DNA from 2 places in the Geobacillus sp. CAMR5420 genome. Region 1 is predicted to be linked to the other one. Evidence: riboswitches for the same ligand, from Rfam matches in the RefSeq annotation. Region 1 holds a riboswitch; the other holds the start of a gene.
The links. A riboswitch is a leader RNA that binds a small molecule or an ion and turns the genes downstream of it on or off. The one in region 1 is predicted to bind cyclic di-AMP.

Region 1 (8,874 bases):
CCGCCGTGCAAATGCGCCCCTTTATGGATGCGTCCGTCTTTCACGATCGCCCCGCCAATGCCGGTGCCGACAATGACAAAGGCGATGTCGCGGCAGTGCCGCCCCGCTCCTTTCCATAATTCACCGAGCGCTGCGCAGTTCGCGTCATTTTCCAGTTCCACCGGCAGGCCCGTCGCTCCGCCGAATACTTCTTTAAAGTTTGGGCCGTGAATGCACGGCAATGCGCTGCTTCCGCCGATGATGCCAAGATCGCTGTCAACGCTTCCTGCGGAACTGATCGCGATGCCGGAAAGTTCATAGTTCGCCTGCGCCTGGCGGACGGCGTTAAGCAAGTCATCGCGAAATTGATGAAAGTCATGCCGCTCCGAACGGTAACGCCCCTTTTCGAAAAAGTCGCCATGCTCGTTCATGACGGCATGTTTGACATATGTGCCGCCAATATCAAAAACGATATAGTAACGCACCGATGACGCCTCCTTCGTTTATGATCTTTCCTCTCTTCTAGCTCCATTAGGCTTAGCTGTTTCTCCGCTTTTATGTATTCGCCGTCGGTCCATCCGCTCCTCCCCGCCGCAATGAAAGAAGCCGCTCCGTTGGCGGGAGCGGCTCGTTTCCATCATCGTTCATATCCCATTGACAACGCCTTTTGCGCATTGCGGACATCATGATAAAGAAGCTGGGCGAGGTCGTACGCCGGATAGTAACCACGTTCATACATATAGTTGAACGCTTTTTCGTGCGTGTCAATGGCTTTGAGCAGATGTTTGACAAACGTTTTGCGCAGCACCGGCGTCGCCGCCTCGGTAATGGCAGCAGCATAATTACGCACTGCCGTTTTTGAAAAGCCAAGCAAATCGCCAGCGTGCAAGGCGCGGTCGCCATCATCATGGTCGCGGCTTTCTTCCATCATAGGTGCCGCCGGAATGAAGGCAAGCAGCTCGCGCAAGTTCGTTTCCAATCCTTGAATCGTTTCCGTATAAAGCCCTTTCAACTCAGGACAGTCGATCTTGCCGACAGCCCTTTTCATTTTCATTAACGCGTTGGCCTGAAAAGCGATCAATTCATGCAGCTCCAACGTTTCATGCCAAGCCAAATGGCGATGACCGTACGTATCATTCATTTTGTTTCCTCCTTGTTTTATTTTTCCATTTATTGTATATGCCCACTAAGGAGAAACGGTCACCGTTGTACAAGACATCCGCATCAGCAAAAAAGCGCTTCGCGAAATGCGAAGCACCTTCCATATCATCATTACAGCCAATCTCCCCCATCAAATCCATCGCCGCCATCAAACCAATCATCCACGTCCAACCCGTCAGCGACATCATCGATCACATCGTCAAGCAACTCTTCCGCCACCATTCCCGCCAGCATCCCGGCCGCAAACCCACCAATGGCACCAGCCCACCCGTGTCCGCCATGATGCGAATGATGGACGGGTGGATAATGGCCTACTGGATGGCTATAGATTGGCGAATGCGGCGTTGCCAATGGATGCCCGCTCAGCTGGCCGAACGCCCCGGCCGCCCGCACCGCCTCTTCAATGGCTTCTCGAAGCAGACGGGCTGCCGTCGCCGAATCGCGAAGCTGTTCATGAGTGATCAACAGCTCCCGTTTCATTTCGCGTTCCCCGCCAAAGCCGTGGCGGACGTCGATCTCCAGATACAAACGCACCCCTTCTCCCTCGACAAGGGCAAAAAACTCGACTTCTTGGACGATCCCTTGAAATTCGCTCGTCGGGAAGAACGCAAATTCCTGGCCATGCGGCGTAATGCTTCCGGATGTCGCTTTCTCCCGGAATCCCAGGGCGGCCAAAGCGGAAAACACTTGCTCCAAGGCCGTCGGCGGCAAAATGTGAATGGCGTCTTGGTCATATGCATCCGCCCCATCGGCAATATCGAGCCGGGTGACGAACGTATAACGGACCGTTGGGCGGCTGATCGGCAAATGGAGCGGCAGTGCGTACGAAAACGGGAGCACTTTCCGCTCACCGGGCTGAATCGTAAACGAGGAAGCGACCGGGATCACCGCTGCGGTTCGGCGATATGCCTTTCCTTCCGCGTGCACCTCCAATTGCAATACGACATCTAGGTTCCGAATGTGTTGGGCGACCGAACCACCTTCCAGCAAAAATTCCCCTTCCAACGTTTCACCAAGGCGCACATGAGGGCGATGCAGCACGAGATCCACTTTGGCAGCGCCAATGCCGAATTTCGATAAAAACTTTTTCCACATCGGACCTCTCTCCTTTTTCATCAACCTATTTTCACATTTGAATTACGAACGAGCCGCCAAAATGGTGTCACCGAAATAATTTGATCAACCCTAGGACAATCAACACAACCCCAGGCAGCATTGTCGCCTTTTTCATGATTCCCGTTTTCGACACCATGTACCCCAACGATAAGCCGACTCGGATGAACATGAGAGTAAATACGCCAACCAACAGGGAAAACGAAAGCGGCGGGAAATGCAAAAGCGACGAACTGATCCCGGCGCCAAATGAATCCATCGACAAAGCGATCCCGATCAACAACGCTTCTTTTTGGCTGATCGTGCCTGAACGATCAAGATCCCCAAGTTCAGGCCGTTTCAATACTTGAACAGCGCCGCTGAATCGGTTAGCCTCCCCTGTTCCATCACATTCCATAGAGGAATCGCTTCCGTCTCCCTTTGGCTTATAGACGTTATAAATCGCCCAACCGCCAAGCGCCATGAGAATGACCGAAGCAAGCCCTCTCTCAACTTGCAATGGCAAAACAAGCGCCAACAGACGGCCGATGTTCATAGACACAAACACCATCATTCCAGACATGCATGCAATAAGCGCCAACGAAAAGCAGGAAAAACGGACACCACCCATTCCATACGTAATGCCTACGCTCAAGCTGTCCATGCTCACGCTGAAAGCGAGCAAAATCATGGACACCCATAACCACATAGGAATCCCCCCTGCCGTACGATATGCAATTCCGTACGGAGAGGGGACTTTCTTGCCATTCGACACGCATCGATTTCCGGGGAAATGTTTCCCCTTTTCTCGACATTATTCCCGCAAATGATACGGCAATGTCGCAATGACAACATCTTTTTTCATGATCAAGAAAAAGCGCAAGATGATGGCTGTTTGGTTATGCAAAAATGTATGCCACCATTTTTTCACAATAAATTGCGGCAAGAGCACTGTCACCGGCGCGCGGTCTGCTTCTTTTTCCGCTTTCGTGATGTATTCTAATAATGGCGACAAAATGGTTCGGTACGGTGAATAGATGACTTCCAACGGAATGTCCGGATAAAACTTCTCCCACTTTTGCCGCAGCTTTTGTTCGTCTTTTTCGTCGAAAATAATCGACAGTGCCGTAATGTCGTCGGAAATGCTGCGAGCGTACTGAACGGATTGGGCGACCACTTTGCTGACGCCGGAAATGGGAATAATGACTTTTGGTTTCAACAGTTTCCCGCGCTGTTGCCACTCCCGTTCGTCAAGCCGCAATTGCTCGCCAAGTTTTTTGTAATGCTCGTGAATTCGGCTGAACATCCAGACGAACAACGGAATCGCCACGATGACGATCCAGGCCCCCTGCGTAAATTTAGCGATCATCGTGACGAGCGTGACGATCCCGGTGACCACCGCTCCCGTTCCGACGGTGAGCAGCACGCCGAATTTCCGTCCTTCTTCCCGATTCCATAATTTTTTAATCAACCCACTCTGGCCGATCGTAAAGGAAAGAAAGACGCCAACCGCATAAAGCGGGATGAGCGAATGGGTTTTGGCATGAAACGCGATGATCAATGCGATCGCCAGCACGCTCAACAATATAATGCCATTGGAAAACACAAGGCGATCGCCCCGGGCCGCCAAGCTTCTCGGCAAAAAACCGTCCTTCGCCATAATCGACGTCAACTGCGGAAACCCGGCAAAACTCGTATTCGCCGCGAGCACTAAAATGACCATCGTCGCCAGCTGAAACAAGTAAAACAAAAGACCATTCCCAAACACATGGCGTCCGATTTGCGAAATGACCGTTTGATGCTCGGTCGGAGTAACGCCGAATCCCGCCGCCAACACGGTGATGCCTAAAAACATCACGCCAAGCAATGTGGACATCCATCCCATCGTAATGGCGGCGTTTTTTGAACTGTCTGGCCGGAACGCCGGCACGCCGTTGCTGATCGCTTCGACCCCAGTCATCGCCGAACATCCCGATGAAAAGGCGCGCAGCAAAATAAACAAACTGTAACCGGACGCAAACATGTGAGCTGTGGAAGCATGCTCATGCATCGTAAACCCATGCCATCCTTCCTGCCACAACTGCCACCCGCCGACAGCGATCATCACAAGAACGAAGCCAATGAACACATACGTCGGGTAGGCGAAAACCGTTGCGGATTCGGTAATGCCGCGTAAATTGAGCACCATTAAAAGCAAGACAAGAGCGACAGCGAGCTCCACTTTCCACGGCAGCAGCCCCGGAAACGCCGATGTCAGCGCGGCGACGCCGGAGCTGATGCTGACGGCGACAGTTAAAATATAATCGATCATCAGCGCCGCCCCGGCCACTAAACTAATTTTCGTCCCCAAATGGTCGCGGGCGACGACATACGCCCCGCCGCCGGACGGAAACGCGTAAATGATTTGCCGATACGACAAGGTCACTAACAAAAGCAATACTAAAATCGCCACCGCGATCGGCAGCGAATAGAAAAAGACGCTTGTCCCTAATAAAGCAAGCACAAGCAAAATTTCTTCCGTCGCGTAAGCCACCGATGACAGCGCATCGGAAGAAAAAACGGCCAACGCTTTCCATTTCGGCAATTTTTCATGTTTGAGCCGTTTTGTCTCCATCGGTTTCCCAATCAACAAACGTTTTAACGAAGCCATGCTTCCGTTCCTCCCAAAGCATATTCGAGTTGATTCAAAAAGAAAAAACCGCTGAGGACGCGCTCAACGGCTACGTTTGGTTCAAAACCATACTCGTCCCTCCCCAAAGCGCTTGCGAGGTTAGCTGTCGGGTTCGGGCTTGGAGAGATGCCCGTCCTTTCGGATTCACCCCTAGCAACGAGCGTTGCAACAAGTGGGTCCCCCGCTCCATGACGGATTCAGCGCTAAATATTCAGTTGTTTCTGCTTCCATATATTACTCCTCCCCCTTTTCTCCGTAAACAGTGAAAAAGCGGAAAAAACAACGATTTTCTCTGCCTTTGAGCCGCTTTTTCGCATAAACCGTCCTTATCTTTATGCTTTCTTTCTTTTTCCTGTCTTGCCTCTATCCAATCATAATTTTCCCTTTCGGATAGCGGAACGGATCAGGCTGACGGCGCAGCGTGACCGCGTACGCGATCGTCAGCGGACCGACGCGGCCGGCAAACATCGTCAAGATAATGACCGCCTTTCCGAGCGGAGACAACTCTGGAGTCAGTCCCATCGACAGTCCGACGGTCCCAAACGCCGACGTCGCTTCGAATAAAATCATGAGAAAGTCTTTTCCGCTCTCGGTGATCGTCAACACCATCGTCACAAGCATGACGACAAACAATCCGCTCATCGTCACGGTCAGCGACTTGTATACCGTATCGTAGACGATTCGTTTTCGGAACAAAATGACGTCTTCCTTCCCGCGGATTTGCGACCAAACCGCGCCGAGCAAGGTCGTAAATGTCGTTGTTTTGATTCCTCCGCCCGTCGAACCCGGGGAAGCGCCGACAAACATGAGAAAAACGATCAAAAACAGCGTCGGTTGCGTCAAATCCGGGATGTTAAGCGTATTCGAGCCCGCCGTTCTCGGAGTGACCGCTTGGTAAAACGCGGACAAAAACTTGCCTGAGAGCGACAGCGGCCCCATCGTCTTCGGATTGTTCCACTCCAGCAGCAATATCAGCGCCATGCTGGCAAACACCAGCCATGCCGTCGTGATGACCACCACCTTCGTATGAAGAGACAGCCGCCGTGTTTGCCGGTACTCATACACTTCATTCATGACAATAAATCCGATGCCGCCCAGTATAATTAAAATCGGCACGACAAGGCTCACGACCGGATCTTCCACATAGCCGGTCAAACTGCGAAACTCGCCCATCAAGTCAAAGCCGGCGTTGTTAAAGTTGGAAATCGCATGAAAGAACCCAAAGTACACGGCTTTCCAAAACGGCATATCGAACGAGAAACGAATCGCCAACAGCAATCCGCCGATGCCCTCAATGACGACGGTAAAAACGAGAATGCGTTTCACGAGCCGAACAATCCCTTCGATGCTCAGCTGATTGAGCGCCTCTTGCAGCAACAACCGCTCTTTCAAGGAAATCCGCTTGCCGAGCAAAAAGGCAAACAACGTAGCAAATGTCATAAATCCAAGCCCGCCCACTTGGATCAGCGCTAAAATGACCAGCTGGCCGAACAACGTGAACGTCGTCCCCGTATCAACCACAACAAGTCCGGTCACGCACGTAGCAGATGTCGCCGTAAACAAGGCGTCTAAAAACGGAAGTCCTTTTCCGTCAACGGTCGCCGTCGGCAGCATCAACAAGAAAGCTCCAACCAAAATAATCAAGGCAAAGCCGGACACTAATACTTTCGGCGGATCGAAAAATTTACGGTTCGTATTCAAAGCCCCATCCCTTCCCCCTCGCTCACATAATCGCCTCTTTATAGTTGTGGATGATGCATAGAAAAAATATACCAAAAACAAGCTTGTTCGGGTACTCTAAACCATTTTCATCATAACATTCTTTCTGCATAATAAAATGGATAAAGGGCATGGCCACCGACTTCAAGAATGTGGATGCATTGAAACCTTTTCCGTCTCCGTTCGTCTATATGAATGGCAAATGGCAGTCCGACTGGGACCACACAGGCATTGAAGCGCGGAAGGGGGCTTGCACCAGTCCCATAAAAACATTCCATTGACTTTTGGCAACAGACGTATTATGCTACTTGACATGGAGACGTTCCGATGTAAAATCATGTAAGAATAAAACGTTTGTTGCTGTGGGCAACGGCTGTTGATATAAACATAGAAGCATCGTTAAGAATACGAGGCAAAGGAGGAGAAGAGGACGTGAAGGCAATTTGGGAAAAATGGTTGAAAAAATGTCGTTCTCTCCCTAACCAATACATTGGCTTTTTTATTTTTGCCGTGCTCTTATTTTGGTTGAAGACGTACGCCGCCTATTTAGCGGAATTTAACCTTGGCATCAGCAACTCCATGCAGGAGTTTTTATTGTTCATCAACCCGATCAGCTCGGCGGTATTCTTCCTTGGGTTGGCGCTGTTGGCCAAGGAAACGCGTGTGTACAAATGGCTCATTATTATTAATTTCGTTTTATCGTTCATTCTATACGCCAATATCGTTTATTATCGTTTTTTCAGCGATTTTATTACATTCCCGACGTTGACGCAAACGAAAAACTTCGGCGATCTCGGCAGAAGCATTTGGGAGTTGCTCCGCTGGTATGACGTGTTCTATTTCTTGGATACGATCATTTTGGCGGTGATCGTTTTCTCGAAGCGATTCTCGCTCCCGGAAGTGCAGGCCGGCCGATTCAAAAAAGGCGCCATTTTCGCTTCGGCCATTCTGATGTTCAGCATCAACTTGGCGCTCGCTGAGACCGACCGCCCGCAGCTCTTGACAAGAACGTTCGACCGCAACTATATCGTCAAATATTTAGGCGTGTACAACTATTTGATTTACGATGCGTTCCAAAGCATGAAATCATCGACGCAGCGGGCGTTCGCAAACAAAAGCGACATCACGACTGTGCTGAACTATGTGCAGGCGACGTATGCCAAACCGAACCCGAAATATTTCGGCGTGGCGAAAGGGAAAAACGTCATTTACATTCATTTAGAGTCGCTGCAAAACTTTGTGATTAACTATAAGTTGAACGGTGAAGAAGTCACCCCGTTCTTAAACTCGCTCACCCGCGATCCGAACACGTTCTATTTCGATAACTTCTTCCATCAAACAGGACAAGGGAAAACGTCGGATGCGGAGTTTATGCTCGAAAACTCGCTGTTTGGCTTGCCGCAAGGCGCTGTCTTTACGACGAAAGGACAAAACACGTATCAGGCGGCTCCGGCCATTTTGCACCAATACGGCTATACAAGCGCCGTCTTCCACGGCAACTACAAAACGTTCTGGAACCGCGATGAAATTTACAAGTCGTTCGGCTTTGACCATTTCTTTGACGCCAGCTACTACGATATGAACGACGAGGACGTCTTGAACTACGGTCTGAAAGATAAACCGTTCTTCCGGGAGTCGATCCCGCTATTAGAAACATTGAAAGAACCGTTCTATGTGAAATTTATTACGCTGTCGAATCATTTCCCATACCCGATCAGCGAGGAGGATGCGACGATCCCGCCGGCGACGACAGGCGACGGCTCGGTCGACCGTTATTTCCAAACGGCACGCTATTTGGATGAAGCAGTGAAAGAGTTCTTTGACTACTTGAAAAAATCGGGTCTGTACGACCGCTCGGTCATCATTTTGTACGGCGACCATTACGGCATTTCGGAAAATCATAACAAAGCCATGGCGCAAATTTTAGGAAAAGAAATTACGCCGTATGAACATGCGCAATTGCAACGGGTGCCGCTGTTCATCCACGTGCCGGGCATAAAAGGCGGCGTCATTCACGAGTTTGGCGGCCAAATCGATTTGTTGCCGACGGTCTTGCACCTGCTGGGCATTGATACAAAAAATTACGTCCATTTTGGAACGGATTTGCTGTCACCTGAACATCAAGAAATCGTTCCGTTCCGCAACGGCGACTTTGTCACGCCGAAGGTGACAGCGGTCAACGGCAAGTACTATGACACGAAAACAGGCGAACCTCTTGAAAGCACGCCGGAAATTCAGCGGCTCGAACAAAT
Region 2 (8,874 bases), on a different contig from region 1:
ATATATCGTCTGGAGATGAAGACAACGGAAAAATTGCTACGGTATGCAAAAAAAGTCCAAGGGTCGCTGAAAAGCGCCGGGCCGGGCCGCTATGTCATTTTTACGACAAGGGGCGCATTAAAAGAGATCACCGATGGCTATAAAACGGTCCCCTCGGCGGAGGAGACGGAGCTCTTGTACAGCGAGGTCATCGCGTGCGGAATCGGCATCGGCCGAACGGCGTATGAGGCCGAAATTCAGGCTGGGAAGGCGTTTTTGCATGCGAAACAAAGCGGACGGGGTGCGTGGATGGTGGTGTTTGATGACGGAACGATCTCGGGTCCGTTAGGAAAAAGTGTGCACCTCCGCTATTCGCTCGGCGGCGGAGAACTGCGGCAGCTGGCGGAGCGGACGGGATTAAGCGCCGCGACGCTCTGCAAATTGAAAGCAATATTGCAAAAACGAGGAACCAACGAGATCGAAGCGCATGAGTTGGCCTCTTACATGGGGATTGTGCCGCGCAGCGCCCGCCGGATTTTAAACCAATTGGAGACCGTGGGCCTTGCCGAAGTGGCCGGGGAAACAAACCCGTATCCGCGCGGGCGTCCGCGCAAAGTATACCGCATTTTCTTATAATTGCTCGATCAGCTTCTGCCTTTAGCGACAGGCAGAAGTTTTTTGTTGTCTTGAAGGCGTTTGTATTATTTGTATTATTTGAAAATTTCATCTGTTTCCATTATAATTAAGGACATATCCGAAAATTATCCGTAATTGGCGTGAGGGGAGGATAGCTTGATTCAAGGGGAACGTCTTTGGCAACGGCTCATGGAACTAGGGGAGGTCGGCAAGCAACCAAGCGGCGGCGTCACGCGCCTCTCGTTCACTGCTGAAGAGCGGCGGGCCAAAGATCTCGTCGCTTCCTACATGCGCGAAGCCGGGCTTTTCGTATATGAAGACGCGGCTGGCAACTTGATCGGACGGAAAGAAGGGACGAATCCGGATGCCACGGTCGTCCTTGTTGGATCTCATCTCGATTCGGTTTACAACGGCGGCTGCTTTGATGGACCGCTCGGGGTGTTGGCCGGCGTGGAAGTCGTTCAGACGATGAACGAGCACGGTGTTGTGACGCACCACCCAATTGAAGTAGTGGCGTTCACTGACGAAGAGGGAGCGCGCTTTCGTTTCGGCATGATCGGCAGCCGCGCCATGGCCGGAACACTGCCGCCGGAAGCGCTCGAGTGCCGCGACGCGGAAGGGATTTCCCTCGCTGAAGCGATGAAACAGGCGGGGCTTGACCCGGACCGCTTGCCGCAGGCAGCGCGAAAACCAGGAACGGTGAAAGCCTATGTCGAATTGCATATCGAACAAGGACGGGTGCTTGAGGAGACAGGACTTCCAGTTGGCATCGTCACTGGCATCGCCGGTCTGATTTGGGTGAAATTTACCATCGAAGGAAAGGCGGAACATGCCGGCGCCACGCCGATGTCATTGCGGCGCGACCCGATGGCGGCGGCCGCCCAGATCATCATAGTGATCGAAGAGGAAGCAAGACGAACAGGGACAACGGTCGGTACTGTAGGACAGTTGCATGTATATCCGGGCGGTATTAATGTCATTCCGGAACGGGTCGAATTTGTGCTCGATTTGCGCGACTTGAAGGCTGAGGTGCGCGATCAAGTATGGAAAGCCATAGCCGTGCGGGCAGAGACGATCGCCAAGGAGCGGAACGTCCGCGTCACGACCGAGCGGCTGCAAGAAATGCCGCCGGTGCTATGTTCCGATGAGGTGAAGCGCGCGGCGGAGGCGGCGTGCCAAAAGCTTGGCTACCCGTCGTTTTGGCTGCCGAGCGGCGCAGCCCATGACAGCGTACAGTTGGCTCCGATTTGCCCAATCGGGATGATTTTTGTCCGCTCCCAAGACGGAGTGAGTCATAGTCCGGCGGAATGGAGTACTAAAGAAGACTGCGCCGCTGGAGCAGAGGTGCTTTATCATACAGTGTGGCAACTGGCCCAAGGGGAATAACGAAAAAGACAAACGAACAGGGGGAGACCATGGATGACAAGTGAAGAAATCAAACGACTCGTCGATGAAGTGAAAACGGACGTCATCGCCTGGCGCCGTCATTTGCATGCCCATCCGGAATTGTCGTTCCAAGAAGAGAAAACAGCGCAGTTTGTCTATGAGACGCTGCAATCATTCGGTCATCTTGAACTTTCGCGGCCGACGAAAACGAGCGTCATGGCGCGGCTCATTGGCCAACAGCCAGGCCGGGTCGTCGCCATTCGCGCTGATATGGACGCATTGCCGATTCAAGAGGAAAACACGTTTGAGTTTGCCTCAAAAAACCCAGGCGTGATGCATGCGTGCGGACATGACGGCCATACGGCGATGCTTCTCGGGACGGCGAAAATTTTCTCCCAGCTGCGCGATGACATTCGCGGTGAAATCCGCTTTTTGTTCCAACACGCGGAAGAATTGTTCCCCGGCGGGGCGGAGGAGATGGTGCAAGCCGGCGTCATGGACGGGGTGGACGTCGTCATCGGCACTCACCTTTGGTCGCCGCTCGAGCGCGGAAAAATCGGCATTGTGTATGGGCCGATGATGGCCGCACCCGACCGCTTTTTCATCCGCATCATCGGCAAAGGCGGCCACGGGGCGATGCCGCACCAAACGATCGATGCGATCGCCATCGGAGCGCAAGTCGTGACGAACTTGCAGCACATTGTCTCGCGCTATGTCGACCCGCTCGAGCCGCTTGTTCTGTCCGTGACGCAATTTGTGGCGGGTACGGCGCATAATGTCCTGCCTGGGGAGGTCGAAATCCAAGGGACAGTGCGCACGTTCGATGAGACGCTGCGGCGCACGGTGCCGCAATGGATGGAGCGCATTGTCAAAGGGATCACCGAAGCGCACGGCGCCTCGTATGAGTTTCGATTTGACTACGGCTACCGCCCGGTCATCAACTACGATGAAGTGACCCGCGTCATGGAGGAAACGGCGTGCGAGCTGTTCGGCGAAGAGGCAGTGGCCCGCTTGAAACCGAACATGGGCGGCGAAGATTTCTCCGCCTTTTTGCAAAAAGCGCCCGGCAGCTTTTTCTACGTCGGCGCGGGCAATGTAGAAAAAGGCATCGTTTACCCGCACCACCACCCGCGCTTTACGATTGACGAAGACGCGCTTGAGATTGGCGTGCAAATGTTTGTCGCGGCGACGTTGAAACTGTTGGCGGGGGCGGAATAGCTGTTTTCGCTTGACATATCCAAGATTGTCAGTTCAAACGTTTGATCCTTGGGTGGCGGGATTGATTGGCGCCGCTGGGTTGCTCACTGCCATGGTGCCAGGGTCGATGATTTTAGTGACAGCATCAACGTTGTGGTGAGTTGGATTCCGTTTGGCCCAGTTACGGTGAAAGAAGGAAAGCGGGCGATATAGGAGGAAAAGTTGGCGATTGGACATCGTGCTTATCAATGGACGGGGAAAGCAAAGAAGGCATGGAATGCATCCGTGCCTTCTTACATGCTTTATGGTTGTCTAACGTGCATTGAATCGCAACTTTTCATTTAATGTAACATGAGCTTCATCCAAAGTTCGCTTGTTTGGTGAATAAATGATAAATAGCATTTCATCATGATGAATCGGACAGTCGCCGCTGGCTTGACAAAATTTTATCAAGCTGAAGGCAGCCTGCATACGAATGTCCTCTTGAAAATCCGTGTGAATCCCTTCCTCCAGTCCGAATGGATCTTGAAAGTTCGTCATGTTGTTCGACTTTGAAAACAACGGAAGAAGAAAAGAAGGCGGAGTGATCTTGAAAGTTCGTCATGTTGTTCGACCCCTTTTTCCAATTAGTAGATGGATCACGCTACGTTTACGATGATCGGTCAGCATTGGCCGCTGTTGTGTTTGACTGCGCGGAATAGTTTGCTGCAAGGTGCATTGCATGAACCTTTTTAAATGGCATATGCAATCGATAAGAAAATTAACCAAGGCACCCCAAATTGTTTTACACGATGTAACCCATGTCGTCCAACGCCTGAAACAGCGGATTCGACAACTGACGAATCCCAACTAGATCCTCTCCATGCAGGAGCACATCCAGCGAGTAAATCAATACATCATGGGATGGATCGGATATTTTCAACTCATAAACACCCAATGCTCCGTCTCTTATTGCATCGAGGGTCGAGAGGCATTTTGTTTGCCTAGTCACTGTCGAACTCGGGTGCTTGAAAATAGATGAAAAATAAAGAATAAATTAGTTAGCTTATGAAAAAATAAATGTAAAACGCTTTCTTGATGATTTTTCCGTTTATTTTCAAAAAAATAGCTAATTTTAGCTGTTTGACGGTATGGTGGACCAAGAGTATAATGAGCCTCAAATTAAATAACCATTCATTCCCTAAAGATCGCTGAATCCGAATAGGAGCGGGGGAACCAACCGTGGCTTTGTGCGCCACATGGGGTGAATCCTGTTCAGGACGCCTGTTCTGAACGGGTAGGGTGACTCTCATCACCCGAATCCGTCAGCTAACCTCGTAAGCGTGTTGAGAGAAGGGGGGTATTTCCTATGGCTTGACATAGGCAGCCAGATACCCTCTGGCTGTCTTTTTTTGTTCTTTTTTATAAAAATATGTAATTTATGTAAAAAATAATAAATTTGGTTTGTTGGGAAATCTTCGTGTATGTATAAGTCAATGTTTCCGAACTTTAAGCGGAAAGATGACAAAAGGCGGAGGGATCACTGATGTGGGATGTGATGATGGTTGTTTTGCTTGTCGTGAGCTTTATTCTCTTTTATGAATTTTCTGTTTGGTGTGATTCCGTGGTGAATGGAGGAGAAGAACAATGATCTGGATAGTAGGGATGGTGATATTGGGGGTATTTTGCTATCTCGTATACGCACTTATTTACCCGGAAAAATTTTGAACTGACGGTCAGATAAATTCAGTTATGAATTGGAATATGAGTGATCACGCGTGAGGGGGAAGAAACATGTGGCATGTCTTTTCGCAATATACACTTATTTTCTTGTTGTTGATCGTTATCGCGGTGCCATTGGGAAAATATTTATATGTGGCTTTCTTTGAAAAAGGAAAGATCGATCGTTTCTTTTCGCCCATTGAAGCGGTGATTTATCGATTATCAGGTATTCGCTCACTAGAAGAGATGACTTGGAAGTCGTATTGTACAGCATTGTTGATCGTGAATGCGGCATTGTTAGGTATATCCTATGGGCTTTTGCGTATTCAACATTATTTGCCGCTTAATGGGGCCAAAGTGGAAAATATGGAGCCGACTCTTACGTTTAACACTGTGGTTAGTTTTATGACAAATACAAACCTGCAGCATTATAGCGGAGAATCTGGATTATCCATTTTATCACAGATGTTATTTGTGACGATGATGATGTTCACGTCAGCCGCCACGGGACTGACTGTTGCTACTGCTTTAATTCGCGCGTTGTCTAAAAAAGGAAAAACGATAGGGAATTTTTATCAAGATTTTGTGCGCGCGAATGTGCGTGTATTGCTCCCGCTATCTGTCATCGTAACGATCTTGTTAGTGGCCTTTGGGGTTCCGCAAACCTTCTTGGCCCGCATGGCTGTATCAACATTAGAGGGAGGCACACAAACGTTAGCGCTGGGACCTGTCGCTTCGCTTGAGTCCATCAAACACCTCGGGACAAACGGAGGGGGATTTTTCGGAGCGAACTCGTCTCATCCGTTTGAAAATCCTCATCCGTTTACGAACGTAATCGAGATGTTATCGATGTGGTGCATTCCAGCGGCTCTGCCTTTTACGTATGGTCATGCTGTAAAAAATCGCAAACAGGGGTGGGTATTGTTTGCGACAATGTTCGTTTTGTTCGTCATGATGCTTGGGGTTGTGTACAATGCGGAACAATCTGGGAATCCCCTTGTGGGCAAATCAGGATTTGCAGCTGACCAAGGAAATATGGAAGGCAAGGAAGTACGTTTCGGCATTCCGCTGTCCAGTTTATTTACGGCGATCACGACAGCGGCCACAACCGGGTCAGTCAACAATATGCACGATAGTTTGACTCCGATTGGGGGGCTCGTTCCGCTGGCATTAATGATGTTAAATAACGTGTTTGGCGGCGATGGGGTAGGGTTTGTGAACATCATGATGTATGCGATGATTGCCGTTTTTTTATCAGGCTTGATGGTCGGGCGTACACCTGAATTTTTAGGGCGCAAGATCGAGCCAAAGGAAATGAAGCTGATCGTCATCGCGTTGTTGCTTCATCCTCTCATTATTTTGGCGCCGTCAGCCATAGCGTTAATGACGCACATGGGGACCGAGGCAATCAGCAATCCTGGCTTCCACGGCATTTCGCAAGTGGTGTATGAATATACATCTTCGGCGGCGAACAATGGGTCAGGATTTGAGGGATTGAAGGATAATACGGCATTTTGGAACATTTCGACTGGTGTTGTCATGCTTTTGGGGAGATATGTTTCCATTATTGCGATGCTTGCGGTCGCTGGGTCTTTGGTCGGAAAACAGCCAGTGCCCGAAACCATTGGAACATTCCGTACCGATACAGCCACATTCGGCGTCATTTTATTTGGGACAGTGTTCATTATCGGAGCACTTACCTTTTTCCCTGTTCTGATCCTGGGTCCGGTGGCGGAATATTTAACCATTCGCTAAGGAGGAAACGTCGAGATGAGAGGGAATGACAATCGCCAATCACTGTTTCAGCCAGAGCTTGTGCGGCAAGCGGCAATAGAGAGCGTCAAAAAGTTAAATCCTCTTGTGATGATGCGCAACCCAGTAATGTTTGTCGTCGAGATTGGAACATTGATCGTGTTGCTTATGCTTTTGTTTCCTCGCTTTTTTAGAATAGAGGATTGGAAATATGAATTAGCGGTATTCGTCATTCTTTTGCTCACGATTTTATTCGCTAATTTTGCTGAGGCTTTGGCGGAAGGACGAGGAAAGGCACAAGCGGAATCGCTCAAGAAAACGAAAGCGGATACGATCGCCAAGCGGATCAGCGCAAAAGGGGAAATAGAACTGGTTGCGTCCACACAGTTGCGAAAAGGGGATATTGTTCTCGTCGAAGCCGGTGATCTCATTCCAGGTGACGGCGAAATCATAGAAGGGTTGGCGTCCATTGATGAATCGGCCATTACTGGGGAATCCGCCCCTGTTATTAAGGAGGCAGGGGGAGATTTCAGTTCGGTGACAGGCGGCACAAAAGTCGTCAGCGATTGGATTAAAGTAAAAATCACAGCCGACCCCGGCGAGTCTTTTTTGGATAAAATGATCTCTCTTGTTGAAGGAGCAACGAGGCAAAAAACGCCGAACGAGTTGGCGCTGAACATTTTGCTTGTGACTCTCACGCTCATCTTTTTGATTGTCGTTGTCACATTAGTTCCGATTGCCCGTTATGTCGGCATCCATTTGTCGATAACAACCTTGATCATCTTGCTTGTTTGTTTGATTCCGACGACCATTGGCGGCTTATTATCGGCCATTGGAATCGCCGGGATGAACCGCTTGACACAATTCAACGTGTTGGCGATGTCCGGAAAAGCGGTGGAAGCGGCAGGGGACGTTACAACTATCGTGCTTGATAAGACGGGAACGATTACGTTTGGAAATCGAATGGCCGCCCAGTTTATTCCTGTTGGCGGGACTACAGAGGAGCAAGTACGGGAAGCAGCCGTTTTGTCTTCGATTAAGGATGAGACACCTGAGGGGCGTTCTGTTCTTGAATTGGCGAAACAGCAAGGATGGAAAGCAGATGTTGCTGAGTATGAACACGAGGAGTTTGTCCCGTTTACTGCCGAGACAAGAATGAGCGGCATGAACGTTCAAGGCATTCCGTATCGCAAGGGAGCGGTGGATGCCATTTCCCGTCATGTCAAACAGCTGGGCGGCCGCATTCCAAGCGATTTGAAAGAAAAAAGCGAACAAATCGCTAAACAGGGGGGCACGCCGTTGGCTGTCTCCGTTGGAGCAGACATCGTGGGCATCATCTATTTGAAAGATACCGTAAAACCGGGAATGCGCCAACGATTTGATGAATTGAGAAAAATGGGGATCAAAACGATCATGTGCACAGGAGACAACCCACTGACCGCTGCAACGATTGCCAACGAGGCAGGAGTGGATGAGTTTATTGCGGAAAGCAAGCCGGAAGACAAGATTCGTGTTATTCGGGAAGAACAAGCGAAAGGGAATTTGGTTGCTATGACGGGGGATGGTACGAATGACGCGCCGGCTTTGGCGCAGGCGGATGTCGGATTGGCCATGAATAGCGGTACGATGGCGGCAAAAGAAGCGGCGAATATGATTGATTTAGACTCCGATCCGACGAAAATTATTGAAGTGATATCCATCGGGAAGCAACTGCTGATGACCCGGGGGGCATTGACCACATTTAGCATTGCCAATGATATTGCCAAATATTTTGCTATTTTGCCGGCTGTGTTTGTGGCCAGCATTCCGCAGATGAAATCGATCGATATTTTGCATCTGCATTCGCCAGCGAGCGCCATTTTATCCGCGTTAATTTTCAATGCGGTGATCATCCCTCTGTTGATTCCGTTGGCGATGAGAGGGGTGCGCTATCAACCGATGTCATCGGAAAAACTTTTGCGTAGAAATATGTTGATTTATGGAGGCGGAGGAGTCATTGCTCCATTCATTGGCATAAAGGTCATTGATCTTGCCCTAGGCCTGTTTATGTAAAAGAGAGGAGGATTTGGCATGAGAAATATTCGCCTTGCTTTGCTCATGATCGTTTTGCTTGGGCTCGGGTATCCGGCAGCGATGACGGGCCTTGCCCAGTTGTTATTTCCTCATCAAGCGAAAGGAAGCATTATTTATGAGAAGGGAAGAGCCATCGGTTCGGAATTGATT

Region 2: it holds a riboswitch for cyclic di-AMP, as region 1 does, so the genes downstream of both, kdpA (potassium-transporting ATPase subunit KdpA) here and DI44_RS15010 (APC family permease) in region 1, are expected to answer to the same signal.

What each region holds. Positions count from the first base shown of each region.
Region 1 is NZ_JHUS01000006.1:41,361-50,234, reverse strand. Features, by position in the region: gene DI44_RS14990 (ROK family protein) at 1-464, opposite strand, end outside; gene DI44_RS14995 (spore coat protein) at 617-1,120, opposite strand; gene DI44_RS18960 (hypothetical protein) at 1,113-1,289, opposite strand; gene DI44_RS15000 (sporulation protein) at 1,252-2,235, opposite strand; gene ytaF (sporulation membrane protein YtaF) at 2,303-2,941, opposite strand; gene DI44_RS15010 (APC family permease) at 3,047-4,882, opposite strand; cyclic di-AMP (ydaO/yuaA leader) riboswitch at 4,977-5,116, opposite strand; gene DI44_RS15015 (TrkH family potassium uptake protein) at 5,267-6,604, opposite strand; gene DI44_RS15020 (LTA synthase family protein) at 7,055-8,874, shown strand, end outside.
Region 2 is NZ_JHUS01000070.1:2,814-11,687, reverse strand. Features, by position in the region: gene DI44_RS00810 (hypothetical protein) at 1-615, shown strand, start outside; gene DI44_RS00815 (hydantoinase/carbamoylase family amidase) at 772-2,001, shown strand; gene DI44_RS00820 (M20 family metallopeptidase) at 2,035-3,219, shown strand; partial or broken gene DI44_RS18450 (tryptophan 2,3-dioxygenase family protein) at 3,543-3,738, opposite strand; gene DI44_RS19535 (hypothetical protein) at 3,983-4,135, opposite strand; gene DI44_RS19755 (hypothetical protein) at 4,073-4,219, shown strand; cyclic di-AMP (ydaO/yuaA leader) riboswitch at 4,377-4,535, shown strand; gene kdpA (potassium-transporting ATPase subunit KdpA) at 4,972-6,654, shown strand; gene kdpB (potassium-transporting ATPase subunit KdpB) at 6,670-8,703, shown strand; gene kdpC (potassium-transporting ATPase subunit KdpC) at 8,722-8,874, shown strand, end outside.